3 regions of the Paenibacillus sp. 37 genome follow, and region 2 is predicted to be linked to each of the others. Evidence: riboswitches for the same ligand, from Rfam matches in the RefSeq annotation. Region 2 holds a riboswitch; each other region holds the start of a gene.
The links. A riboswitch is a leader RNA that binds a small molecule or an ion and turns the genes downstream of it on or off. The one in region 2 is predicted to bind thiamine pyrophosphate.
Positions count from the first base shown of each region.

Region 1: it holds a riboswitch for thiamine pyrophosphate, as region 2 does, so the genes downstream of both, F0220_RS04640 (ECF transporter S component) here and tenA (thiaminase II) in region 2, are expected to answer to the same signal.
Region 3: it holds a riboswitch for thiamine pyrophosphate, as region 2 does, so the genes downstream of both, thiC (phosphomethylpyrimidine synthase ThiC) here and tenA (thiaminase II) in region 2, are expected to answer to the same signal.

Region 1 covers NZ_CP043761.1:1,029,538-1,034,339, forward strand. Annotated here, with positions in the region: gene F0220_RS04630 (pectate lyase) at 1-351, shown strand, start outside; gene F0220_RS04635 (copper amine oxidase N-terminal domain-containing protein) at 529-1,482, opposite strand; TPP riboswitch at 1,648-1,758, shown strand; gene F0220_RS04640 (ECF transporter S component) at 2,026-2,619, shown strand; gene F0220_RS04645 (ABC transporter ATP-binding protein) at 2,620-4,191, shown strand; gene F0220_RS04650 (energy-coupling factor transporter transmembrane component T family protein) at 4,166-4,802, shown strand, end outside.
Region 2 covers NZ_CP043761.1:3,734,408-3,739,209, forward strand. Annotated here, with positions in the region: gene F0220_RS16000 (endo-1,4-beta-xylanase) at 1-2,149, shown strand, start outside; TPP riboswitch at 2,357-2,454, shown strand; gene tenA (thiaminase II) at 2,567-3,229, shown strand; gene F0220_RS16010 (CD3324 family protein) at 3,562-3,828, shown strand; gene F0220_RS16015 (nucleotidyltransferase domain-containing protein) at 3,985-4,802, shown strand, end outside.
Region 3 covers NZ_CP043761.1:759,029-763,830, forward strand. Annotated here, with positions in the region: gene F0220_RS03555 (Fe-Mn family superoxide dismutase) at 1-508, opposite strand, end outside; gene F0220_RS03560 (alpha/beta hydrolase) at 657-1,682, opposite strand; gene F0220_RS03565 (IclR family transcriptional regulator) at 2,042-2,785, shown strand; TPP riboswitch at 2,933-3,046, shown strand; gene thiC (phosphomethylpyrimidine synthase ThiC) at 3,469-4,802, shown strand, end outside.

The DNA.
Region 1 (4,802 bases), 2.7 Mb from region 2:
GGCGAGGATGCACTGACATTGAAGTCTGCCGGAACGGTTAACATTACCGGTGGGGCAGCTTATAAGGCTTATGATAAAGTGTTCCAGATGAATGCAGCTGGAACAATTAACATCAAAAATTTCCGTGCAGATGATATTGGCAAACTGGTTCGCCAAAATGGTGGAACTTCCTTCGCAGTTAACATGACGCTGGATAACTCCAACATTTCTAATGTAAAAGATTCGATTATGCGTACAGACAGCAGCACATCACAAGGGAAAATTACGAATACCCGTTATTCCAAAGTACCAACGTTGTTCAAGGGGTTTGCTTCAGGGAAAACGAGCCAGTCTGGGAACACGCAATATTAGACAGGAGATTGAATCGCTGGAGTTGGTAAAAGTTTAAGCTCCGCTTGTAATTTGAAGTTAAAATATAACGCCAAAAGAGCGTCCCAAGGTCATTGCCACAATGACTTTGAGGGCGCTCTTTGTAATGCAGATGTGATAATATTTCTGCTGAGCAATGTCTTATAGAGGATGCTCAGACTATTTCTCTCCTGGAACTTCAACGATGACTTTGCCTTTCTCGGGGACAACAGAACCGGTATCACTAGAGCCCAATTTGTTCATGATCTCGTAAGAGGTTTCTTCAAGCATGCGAGAGTACTTGAATGATACGAGTGTTTGACCTGTTACGGAAGGACGAGTCCCTGCTTCAGCAACGGCTTTGTTTTTAATAAAGAACAGGTCAACGATGGTTCCGGCATTTTTGCTAATGTTAGCCTGCCATTGTAGCAGTGCACTTCCATTTTTAAGGATATAATAACTGATCAGATCGTTATCCTCAACAACGAAGAAACGATCTTTTTTACCTTGCTCAAAGATGTATTCAATGGATGAATCCACCGGACCTAAAGGATTGCGAATGTCCAGACGTGCTTGTCCCAGTTCAGAGAAGCGTGGCAGATGCAATGCGGCTTCACGCGCCACAGTCAGATCGGAACTGTTATATTCTTTTACAATCGTAGCGTCGGTAGTGTAAATGTAGGCTTCCTTGGCCTTCTGGTTCCACTGCACCTTGGCACCAAAAGCTTCACCGATGGCACGGAGCGGAAGCATCGCTTTACCATTCACCAGAATCGGCGCTGAGGAGAATGTCGCATTCTGACCGTTTTTCTTCATTGTTTTGCTGTTAGGTGTAAGGACATACTTATCGCTGCCTGTGCTAATGCTGATCTCTTTTGTTTCGTTATTGTAACCAAACGTATAGTTGCCGAGGAATTGAAGCTCCGTCAATGCCACGTAAGTAATACCCTGCCGTATGACAACATCATATTGAGCTTGAACATTGTTAATATAAGCTGTCGGTTTAGGTTTAGTTGCTGCGGCTTCCGCCATAGTGGATGAGAGTAAGGCAGGTGCCGTACCTGCGGTGAGTATCGAAGCGGCAAGGACCATTTTCCATGTTTTAAGCTGCCAAACAGAATTGTAATCTTTCATCACTATCAATCTCCCTTCTAATGTTTAAGACGGACTACATAACCTAAATGTTTCATATTATGGAAAGTGAACCATCAGATTCTTTCCCCTGTTACCCCAAATGAAGCATGATGATTTTTCTAGGGATTGCCACAAATACCCATCTGATGTACATTAGAAGCAATGAAATAAGTGAACCGGGAGCTCAATGAAGTTGGGCTGAGAGAGTGGCCTTATGCCGCTGACCGTACATCTGATCTGGGTAATGCCAGCGTAGAGAACATGGATTTGCGATATGTAAGGGTGAATTGTGAGAATGAACGTGGATGAACAACAGACCTCTTTGAACTGTGGTGGTGTATCTGCCATGACGGAGGGGCGCTGGTTGATATTCCGTATTTTTGACATCCACCCAATACATCATTGTGAGGATTGTACACTGTACGTAAGGCCTGCCCGGAACCGGGGAGGCTTTTTCGTTTATTTTTAGAGGTTGTTCAACCAGTCTTTTTGAACACACACTTTTACAACTCCCACAGGGAACAAAGGAAGGACGTAGAGAACATGGCAACAACAGCAGGCAACAAGCGATTGAAACTAACGGATATTCTGGTAACCATCGTGATCGCAGTAGTGTTTGGGGTGATCTACAAGATATGGGGACCTACATATGACTTGATGAAACCCTTTGGTGTTCATGCGGAGCAGATGATCTACGGCATGTGGTTTATGGCGGGCACGTTTGCTTTTGTTATCATTCGTAAACCTGGCGTGGCTATTCTAGCCGAGGTTGCGGCTTCAACGGTAAGTGCTTTTCTGGGCAGTGAATGGGGCATGTCCACACTTGTATACGGTCTGTTGCAAGGATTGGGAGCCGAGATATTCTTCGCCGCATTTTTGTATCGTAAAACCAACCTGTTTGTCACCTGTCTTGCAGCCATAGGAGCCGCAGCGGCTTCGCTTTTGCTGGATTATCAGTACGGGTATATTGATTCACTCTCGGCCTGGAATTATACGTTATTTATCGGATTACGCTTCATCGGAAGCATCTTGATTGCAGGAGTGTTTGCTTATTATCTCGCCAAAGCATTGGAACTGACCGGTGTAACACGCTCACTCAGACCAGTATCCAAACAAGATTATGAGGCGCTGGATTAGATGAGCGTAGAGGGGAATTCGCAAGCGGTAAGTGTGACAAATCTAAGATGCAAGTTCCCGGGAGAGAAAGCCTTGGTATTTCAAGGCTTGTCTCTTTCTGTGCGTCAAGGGGAGAAAGTGCTGTTGCTTGGCCCAAGCGGCTCCGGTAAATCGACGTTATTGCAAGTTCTGAGCGGTTTAATTCCACGTTCAGTTGAAATTCCGATGAAATGTGATGATATTCAGGTTCCCGCCAGAGCAGGAGTAGTCTTTCAGGATCCGGATACCCAGTTCTGTATGTCCTTTACGGATGAAGAGATCGCATTTGTTCTGGAAAACCGAAATATTCCGCGTGAAAAGATGCCAGGGCTGATTGAATATTATCTGAAACAAGTGGGGTTATCCTTTGAACAGAATCGTGTATTGATCCAGTCCATGTCTCAGGGGATGAAGCAGCGTCTCGCGATTGCTTCAATGCTTGCCATGGACCCGGAGGTATTGTTTTTGGATGAACCCACTGCACTGCTGGATGATGAGGGTACTTCCCAAGTGTGGGATACCGTTAAACGGATCGCCAGTGACAAAACGATCATCATCGTTGAACACAAAATAAACGAGATTGTGGATATGGTCGACCGCATCATTGTCTTATCACCTGAAGGAAAGATTGTGGCGGATGGGCCAGCACAGCAGGTATTCACGGATGAACGGAGCAAGTTGAGGGATTATGGAATCTGGTATCCGGGTGTGTGGGATGAGCACGAGCAGGCAATTAAGGAAGAAGAGGGAAGTGCTTCTGGAAAGCTTCAATTGTGTGTGGACCACGGCATCTCAAGTTTGGAAGCACAGCAATCGTCTGGTTTATCCGATACACCGGGTATATCCCCCATATCTCACGTCTCATCCATATTACCTGTATCACCCGCCTATCAGCTTGCACTGGATTTGCAGCAGTTCACCGGATGGCGTGGGAAAACACCTTTCATTCAGGTGGAGCGGGCCAAGGTATGGCATGGAGACTGGATTGGTATTGTCGGAGCTAATGGAGCAGGCAAGAGTTCATTGTTGTTATCTCTGATGAATATCCTGAAAACAACAGGTCATTATGAGGTGGAAGGTCAGCCTTCTGGCAAAACGGAGCAGCTTGCAGATCGAATCGCGTTTGTATTTCAGAACCCGGAGTTTCAATTTGTAACCAACACCGTCGCGGAAGAAGTGGAATTCTCATTGCTGGGGGGCAGGCTTACAACGGAAGAAAGACATGCCAGAACTACTCATATGCTGAATCAATTTGGACTAGTCGACTTGTCCGAGCGCCACCCCTATCAATTATCGATGGGGCAGAAACGACGTTTGAGTGTGGCGTCCGCATTGGTCAGAGAGCAGCGAATTCTGTTGCTGGATGAACCCACTTTTGGACAGGATGCCCGCAATACGTTCGCCATGTTAGCACAACTGGAGCAATTGCGGAGAGAGGGAACAGCCATTGTTATGGTTACCCATGATCGTGAAATTGTAAAAAGATATTGCACCCGAATCTGGTCGGTGGATGAGGGGAGGTTATGTGATGCAACTGTCGTTTCCTCATCGTGAAACCTGGCTTCATTCCGTTAATCCGGGGTTGAAGATGATTATTCTGACACTGATGTTCCTCATCGTTATCCTTATTCACAATCTGAATGTAATGGCCAATATTGCGGTGGTAATGATGCTATTACTGTGCTGGACAGGTCATCCGTGGTACAGATTGATACTGTATGCATCACCATTTATTCTGGTTTTTATCTCCACGTCTACAGGCATGATGATGTTTGGTAAGGGCGAGACCACATGGTATAAGTGGGGATTGATCCACATAACCGAAGAGAGTTTCTATCGCGGTCTACACTTGGGTTTTCGCTCGCTGACTATGGCCGCGGCTGGGTTACTCTTTGGTCTTACGACCAAGCCTGTGAGACTGTTTTATTCCCTGATGCAGCAGTGGCGGCTTCCCGCAAAATATGCCTATAGCTTTCTGGCCGCGATGCGCATGATCCCGATTTTGCTGGATGAATTCCAGACGCTCCGTTACGCTATTCGTATTCGTGGAACACAGCAACGTGGCTCTCGCTGGAACGTGTATGGTACACTCAAGCGTTACGCTATTCCGCTGCTGGCACAGAGCATTCGCCGTGCACAGCGAATGGCGGTAGCGATGGAAGCGA
Region 2 (4,802 bases):
TGAAGATAGCGTAGATACGTTATCGTTCTATGTGGATGATGTATCATTTACTCTGGCCGAGCAACTGGAGATCGAAGAAGGGATTCAGTCTCTGGAGGACCTGTATCAAGATGATTTCCCCATTGGTGCAGCGGTGTATCGCTGGCAGTTGGAAGGCGCATATGGTCAACTGCTCACAAAACACTTTAACAGCTTGACCGCAACCTATGAGATGAAACCGAAGTACATGTCTCCTTCCGAAGGTGTTTATGAGTTCGAGGCAGCCGATCAATATGTTCAGTTCGCCGAGGAACATGGTATGGGCGTACGCGCACATGCGTTGTTGTGGCATATTGATGCTGCAGAGTGGATGTTCAAGGATCCTCAGGGTAACCCTGCGAGTCGAGAATTAATACTTGCCCGGATTCAGGATTACGTTGAAACCGTCATGACCCGATACAAAGGTAAGATCTATGCCTGGGATGTGGTAAACGAGGCGATTGCGGATAGCAATGGTGATGCCAACGGTTTACGTAAAAGTCCCTTTTATGAACTAATCGGTCCGGATTACATTGAGAAAACCTATGAATTCGCCCGTGCAGCCGATCCGGATGCCAAATTATACTACAACGAATACTTCACGGAAATCCCTGAGAAAAGAGAGCATATGTATCGGTTGGTCAAACGACTGAAAGAGAAAGGGCTCATTGATGGTGTGGGTTTGCAATCCCACTATAACCTGGAATCCCCGCCCATCAAGGAAATTGAAAAAACGATCAACATGTTCGCCGAACTTGGATTGGATATTCAGATCACGGAACTGGATGTGGATAGCGGAATTCCATTTGGTGAAGAGATGTCCGATGAAGTTGCGGTAAAGCAGGCGTATCGATATAAGGAACTGTTGGATTTGTACAAAAAACACAAAGATCACATTTCTTCAGTTACCTTATGGGGACTCCAAGATGAGAAGTCTTACAACAACCAGGCTATGCTGTTTGATTCAGCCCTGAAGGCCAAAAAAGCATACTGGGGACTCGTGGATGAATCCAGCTTGCCTGTGTTGACACAGAGAGCCGTCTCACTTTCGGGTAAACCGGATATCAAAAAACAGTCACAAGATCCGCTCTGGAACAAAGCGGTGTCTACTCCACTGAAGGGTGATTCTTCAGGATCAGCTAGTTTCCGCACCTTATGGGATCAAAGTAACCTATATATCCTTGTGGATGTTCAGGATGCGAAGGCAGACGTGAATGACAGAGTAGAACTCTTTGTTGATCTCAATAATGGCAAGACCACCTCATATGAAGCAGATGACCGACACGTAATCATTAAGCGGTCGGGTAAAGCTGAGGGCGCGGAGCAACGTTCATATCGTGTACGTGAGACAAAAGCCGGATATCAGGTTGAATTGTCCATTCCATGGGGTGGTATCCAAGTCGGATCAGAATATGAAGCCGGCTTGGATATCCGTGTGACTGATGGCGGTGCAAGTGGGACACAACCTTATAATCCACTGTACTGGAATGATCGAACACAATCACAGGAGCAAGATACAAGCAAATACGGCGTGATTCAACTTGCTCCTATGCCCAAATCAGCACAAGCTGTGCAAGGGATTGTTCAGATTGATGGGAAGAAAGACGCCCTATGGAATAAGGCTGTACCATTTGAAGTAAAACGGTTGAACCAGAGCGAAGGTGCAGAGGCAGTGGCTCGCGCAATGTGGTCAGGTGAGTATCTATACCTGCTGATCGACGTCACTGATCCAAACATCATTACAGACAGCATTAACCCATGGGATCAGGATTCGGTTGAGATTTTCCTGGACGAGAATCACCAGCGCACACCGTATTTTCAATATGATGATGCCCAGTTCAGAATCAGTGCAGACAATGTGGGAACCTTTGCAGGGGGGGCCTCACCCGGACGCCTTGTAAGTGCTGTGAAGAAAACAAATCAAGGATATCTCGTAGAAGCCAGAATCCAATTACATTCACTGACACCCAAAGCAGGAAATGTTCTCGGTTTCGAGCTTCAAATTAATGACAACCAGGGCGGAGGTAAGCAGAACGTAGCCAAGTGGAATGATATGACCAATGAGAGCTGGAGAAACACTTCCCAGTACGGAATAATCACTTTTGTTGGAAAGAACAAACTCGGGCATTAAACCATCGGCAGTAATTGCAAGAATAGAAACCATCATAACAGTGGCTAAAACTCAACCATTGTTGTGATGGTTTTCATCGTTTACATAAGTCACCGAAGGGTGATAAGGGGCGATACAATCTGCCTTGACTATATTTAACAGCCCTTGATATACTAAATGGATGTTATTTTCTCTTTTATGGGGATAAGAAAGTTATCAACTACATACAACCGTTTGCGAGGGAGCCTTAACCGGCTGAGAGGGTGTTAAACCGACCTTACCTGATTTGGATAATGCCAACGTAGGGATGCAACGATGAAACGCTGACTTGGGTAGCTCATGCGAACCCCCTTGTTTTAGTGTATTTGTCTGCGAAACATCCATAGGATGTTTCGTTTTTTTGTTTTTAAATACGTACATTATGAATTGGAGGAACATATGTTGACTATTTCAGAGAGACTGTATCAGGCAGCACAGCCCGTGTGGAAGGAATGTCTCGAGCATCCCTTTGTTAAAGGAATCGGAGATGGTTCCTTACCGGTCGAACAATTTCGTTATTATTTGCTGCAAGACTACTTGTACCTGTATGATTATGCCCGTGTATTTGCACTAGGTATCGTCAAGTCGCACGATCCCAAATTGATGCAGTTTTTTAGTAAAAACGTAGATAACATCTTGAATGGCGAAATGAAAATTCATCGTTCTTATATGGAGCGATTAGGAATTACAGAGGATCATGTTTTTCAGGTAAAACCTGCACTGAAAAATGCAGCTTACACTAACTATATGCTCTCTGTTTCCCATGCGGGTGGCATAGCAGAAGTACTTGTATCCATTCTGGCCTGCTCATGGAGTTATGCAGAGATTGGTCAAGTCCTTGCTCAAAAACCAGGTGCAGCTGAGCATCCTTTTTACGGAGAGTGGATCACAGGATATGCTTCCTCTGAATACAACAACAGCAATCAATCCCTTGTGACGTTAACGGATAAACTATTAGAAGGCTGTAGCGAGGGAACGTACCAACGGATGGAGGATATTTTCGTGATGTGCAGTCGTTTTGAGCTTGATTTTTGGGAGATGTCATGGGGGCTGGAGCCTTGAGTTCAATGTTAGTTAATTCAATTAGAGAGCAGCTAATCAAGATGAGTACAGCGAATAATCAGAACGTGTCAGCCCAAAAAGAGATGATTAAACATTTCAACAACAAGCCCTGATATAATAAGCAAATAGCAACTATCTATTTTCTATGGAGGTGAGGCTATTGAAAACAATCGGGGTAGGGTTCTTACATGCACGGCTCTATGCAAAGCCAGTGAAGGATATGGCAATGCTTTGCATAGAGCCCGGGAATAATCACATTGCCAACGACGAATCGTAATATTCTACTAACTGGCTTTGCACCTTATTGATCTATTAAATAAGGAGTGAGGCCCATGAAATATTCAAAAGCCGAGTCTATTTTTCCGGAAGAATTGTTACGGATCATTCAAGAATACGTTCAAGGGGAATTGGTTTATATCCCAAAACCCAAAGAGGCGCACCTAAAATGGGGCGAGAAAACAGAGAGCAAGAGTAGGGTCTCTGCTCGAAACGCTGAGATCAAATCCTTATTCTGCAATGGAGTCAGGATAGAGGAGTTGGCGGGTCGGTATTTCTTGTCCTGCGAAAGCATAAAGAAAATAGTCTATACAAAGAACTAATGAAATCCGCTATCTCGTCATTTCGACGGTTTAGCGGATTTTGTGCAAAGATGACTTAAATCAACTTATACATAGTAACCGCACCTCTAAATCGATAGACTCAAGTTAAGGTTGTTGTGATGAAGGACGGCCGGATCATACAAAGAGGTGTAACGAATGAACGAAATCATAAAGAAGAAGCTGCTGGACAAAAATGAACTGCTCATTAACATGGTGATTGAACGCGTAAAAAGAGATTTTCTAGAGGATATCGCCATTATTGGGCTTACTGGTTCATTTAGCACCGGTGACTTTCACGAGAAGAGCGATCTTGATTTAGTTATCATAAATAATACAGAAAAGGGATGGGAAATATCCGATTGCTTCATCTTGGATGACGTTGGATATGATATCTATTGCACGCCATGGGATTCAAGAATACAAGAGCAATCCACCTTGGAGAGTTCCAACGTATCCAGCCTAACCGACCTAAAAATACTCTACTATGCAACGCCTGAGGATTTGGAAAAATTGAACGAGTTCCAGCAAAAAGCTCTTGATGCACTTGCGAATCCGATAGGAGAAGCGTGTCTTAATCGGGCAAATAAATGGATCGATCTGGCTAAGCAAGCATACAGCAATACGATGCTTGGTGAAGATATCGGTTCAGTGCGATATGCATCTGCTGGGGTTCTGTACAATCTAGTCAATGCCTTGGTGAGTATGAATAACACGTGCATTAAACGAGGGATCAAGCGATATTTGGAAGAGATACGTTCGTTTCGTTATGTTCCGGATGATCTCGAATCCTTATGCATGTCAATCATCGAAGCTCATACCATTGAAGATATTCGAAAAACATCTTTTAATATGTTGAATAGCGTTACGAGGTTACATAGCACGATGTGTGATAACTTCATTGTTAAACCGGTTCCGACCTTTGATAATCTTGGAGGAACATACGAAGAACTGTGGTGCAACTACCGCAATAAAAT
Region 3 (4,802 bases), 3.0 Mb from region 2:
GGCGATGGACGCTTCCGGACCCTGACGTATGAAGCGCATTTTCCAGAAAAAGTGATGGCTCCGAATCCGTTTCACGCAAGATGCCCGGTTGGCCAAGCGTATCCAATACGCCCAGAAAATACTCCGATTCGCGGATAAAATGCAGAATGAGTACTTTGGCAAGCGGAACAGCTTGCACAGCAGCGCTTTGTTCCAGAAGAACATACAGCTGTTTGATGAACTCTCTCGATTGCTGCCGAGCTGCCAGCACAAGTTGATCGATACAACGAACCATGTAGGGAGCAGGTGGATGGGTTGCGGGCAATAGTTGTTTTAAAAGCTGATTGGCTACTCGCTCACTGTTTGCAAAGGTAACCTCCCATTCCTCCAGCAGCTTGACGTATGGGGGCTCCAGATCAGGAACCAGGGCACGGATGACGAGTGTATGTTCTTTCTCTTGCTCTTTCCAGAAACGAATTTCCTCCAATGTCCGCAGAGGCAGCAGGTGACCATATCCATACCAGTTCATCTATGTTGAACCTCCTTCAGATGAAATTCATTGCATGCAGACCGTCTGTTCATGCGTCACAAGAGTATATTCCGCGAGCTTGTTGTCCTATGAGTACAAAAAAAGAGCCCCTGAGGGCTCTGGAAAAAATTCAATGATTAAAATTTGGTTATTGTCCATTATTCGTGTTCTGCACATCGTCACTGCTTGTTTTCGTTACATGACTGAGGAAAGTTGAGACACGACGCAGATATTCCTTTGGATGCTCCCGGAAGATCAACTCATGATGCGCATCCTGGACAATCCATACATCGGAGTACGGATTGGTCTGGTTGGCGGCGAGTTGCTCCGCAATTGGATAAGGTGCCTTCTCGTCCTCTGTACCATGGATGAAGAAAATCGGGAACGGATAATCTTCCTTTTTCACTTCCTGGTATGGAATCTGTTGTAATCCGGTACCATTCAGAACAGGGAACAACAGCTTCATGATCTCCAGTGTAGGCTGACGTGGCAGATCGATCTGGTTGTGAATGTTGTGGTACAGTGTATCTGGCTCCAGCAGGAACGCACTGTCCAGAATCATTGCATCCACTTCCTTCGTAATCAGTCCGGTTTGTAACGCTGTACCGGCACCCATCGAGAAGCCCCAGACAACCAGTTCCTGCGCACCACGTTGCTTGGCGAACTGGATCGCACCGAGCAATTGCTGTGACTCAGCTTTGCCACCTGTTGCTACAGCTTTGTTCACCTGTGAGGCGAAGCCATAATCGAACATGACCACGTTGAACCCAAGTTGATGAGCATAGTGTGCCAGGTCATACATGGGAACCCATGTTTCTTCACGATTGGCACCATAGCCGTGACTGAAAATAATCGTTTTGCTTGCAGCATTGTCAGCAGGTATATACCATCCCTGCATCGTCCGGCTGCCATCTGCTGCCGGGAACGTGATGTCTTCGTACTTCATGTTCTTGGCTTGCATCGGATTGGAGAAGACCGGCGCTACAGTAGGATTGGATAATACCCATGCGATATAACCATGCAGTGCAATAAAACAAAACAGTAGAAAAAATACAACGGAGAGCAGCAGCGCTACGATAATATGTTTGAACCGAATCAGCCTCGGTGATAGGGAAGAGGGCAGATCGGACACTTTTGTTTGCAGCGGGGCTTCGCTCTGGGATGTTGGATACATGAATGCCCCTCCTTTGAAGTTCAGTTGAAGATAACAACGACATGAAAAGAGAATTGCGTCGATTTCAGAGCCTGCTTCAGAGCGATATCTTAATGTAATATATCTTTATCGTATGTTCCAATATAGTCAAAGTCAATTGATTGAGGGCATTTGTTACGCAATTGTTATATAGTTCTTAAGATATATGGGTAACATTACCTTAGTGTGTAAATTACAGGGGATTAAGTCTTATAAAAAGGAAAAATTTACACGTTGGCCTATTTTAATTTTGGCTCTTTTTGGTTTACAGATGAGACCGTTTCTCATATAATTTATGTAACCAAGTTTCATGTGATGAAACATGAGGAGGGCATTATGCCATGGAAGATCGAAAGTTAACCGTCCGGGCTGTGGAACGGGCGCTGGATATATTATTATGTTTTACCACACGCAGTGATCTGGGACTCACCGAAATTGCCAGCCAGATTGGCCTGCACAAAAGTACAGTGCACCGTTTGATGGCTACGCTGGAGGATCGAGGGTTCGTGATCCGCGATGCAGCAACAGAGAAGTACCGACTTGGCATCCGAATCTGGGAGCTGTCAGCTCATATGTCCCGCAGTGATGATCCCGCTATTCTGCTGCTGCCTGCGATGGAGCGACTGAGAGATCGATTGGGGGAGACGGTAAGTCTGTACTTGCGTGATGGGAGTGAAAGGATACGGATTCAAGCTGTGCAAAGTGATCAGGCGATCCGCCGAGTCGCTCCAGTGGGTGTTAGACTCCCGCTGTCTGTGGGCGCTTCCAGCAAAGTTTTGATGGCGTTTGCCACGGACGAGGATCGTGAAGAACTGATGAACGGGCCGGAATGGCCGGTGTTTATTGATCCCGCGGTGTATTTGGCGCAAATGGGAGATATCCGGGATAACGGATATGCGACGAGTTATGAGGAGCGTGAGCCGGGAGCTGCCGCGGTATCTGTACCGATTATGGATCGCCGAGGCAATATTGCAGCTGCTCTCTCGGTCTCAGGGCCTGTCAGCCGACTTTCGCAGGAGACATTGCATGAATACGCACCTGTGTTGAAGGATGCTGCTACGCAGATGGGGCTCATGTTATCCTGATGCTGATGTAAGTTTTTTTCCAAATTGAGTTGGTGTTCTGGAATATAAAGGTTGTTTTTATGTTCCGGTTGCGCTACTCTGTAATGGACTGCCCATCGGGGTCAGCTTCATTGAATATGAACGGCGGCTTATGTATGCCGCAACTTTTAACGTTACTGGGGGAGTCCGAATTGTCCGGACTGAGACGGAATCGCATGAGATTCCGGACCCTTTGCACCTGATCTGGATCATACCAGCGTAGGGAAGTAATCGGCGATATGACCACAACCACCATATGATGTGACCCTTGTAGGGCTCCGTTTAGGAGCCGCATGAAGGTGCATTATTGGTGATGGACATAAAAGTCGGTTCCTTCGGGGACCGGCTTTTTTATATACAGTGAACGGGCGATATAGCACGTACTCCATCGACTTCTTTTTCAATAACCTGCGAAAGTGGGCTTGGATGATGAGAGAGAAGTCACCATAGATCCATGATCTGTGGTAGCCTCCGTTCTGTCGTTAACTGTACATGAATAATGTCTCCCTCTGGTCTGGCGTAGGATCGCTCTTTCTTCTCTGCATTGCGCATGATTTGGGACAGGTACGTAAGCGAGCTAATGACGATACCAACCAAACAAGCGATGAACACTGAGGAGGAGACAATCGAACATGAGTACAGGAAATCAAACGGGACAACAAGCGATGGAACAGGAACATAACGGTCAGCAGGTGGAAAAAGAAACAGGAGCGGCCGGACGGGTTCAGCCCTTTCCGGGCAGCCGCAAAGTCTACATTCAGGGCTCACGGTCGGACATTGCTGTACCGGAGCGTGAGATAGCCCTTCATGACACGAATACTCCCCAAGGGGTGGAGCATAACGAACCGCTGCGTGTCTACGATACGAGCGGCCCCATGACCGATCCCGCATTTCATGCGGATATCCGTGCAGGTCTGCCAGCCCTGCGCACCCGTTGGATCACAGAGCGCGGCGATGTTGAAGCTTATCGGGGCCGTACGGTTAAACCGGAGGATAACGGACTGAAGCCCGGAGGGAAGAGAGCCGGCGCCGAAGAGTACCCCGGATTACGTGGCAAACCGCTGCGGGCACAGCCAGGACGCTGTGTGACCCAGATGCACTACGCGAGACAGGGAGTCATTACGGCAGAGATGGAATTCGCCGCCATTCGTGAGGGCGTGGAACCGGAATTTGTACGTCAGGAGCTGGCGAGTGGACGGGCCATTCTGCCATCCAACATCAATCACCCGGAGAGTGAGCCGATGTTGATCGGTCGTCATTTTCACGTGAAGATCAATGCCAACATAGGGAACTCTGCCGTATCCTCTTCCATCGAGGAAGAGGTGGAGAAGATGACTTGGGCAGTACGCTGGGGATCGGATACCGTGATGGATCTGTCCACAGGCAAAAACATTCATACGACCCGGGAATGGATCATTCGTAATTCTCCTGTGCCGATTGGTACGGTACCGCTGTATCAAGCGCTGGAGAAGGTGAATGGCGAAGCGGAGGCGCTGACCTGGGAGTTGTACCGTGACACACTCATAGAGCAGGCAGAGCAAGGCGTGGACTACTTTACGATTCATGCAGGTGTACTGCTGCGTTATATCCCGATGACGGCCAAACGGATGACAGGCATTGTGTCCCGGGGCGGGTCCATTATGGCAGCATGGTGTCTGGCGCATCATCAGGAGAATTTTTTGTACACTCATTTTGAAGAAATCTGCGAGATTATGAAAAGGTATGATGTGGCGTTTTCGCTGGGAGATGGACTTCGTCCAGGCAGTATCTACGATGCCAATGACGAAGCTCAGATGGCAGAACTGGCTACGCTCGGGGAACTGACGCAGATCGCATGGAAGCATGATGTGCAGGTGATGATCGAAGGCCCGGGTCATGTGCCGATGCACAAGATCAAAGAGAATGTGGATCTACAGATGGAGATCTGTAAAGAAGCACCTTTCTACACACTGGGGCCGCTAACGACCGACATTGCGCCAGGATATGATCACATCACGTC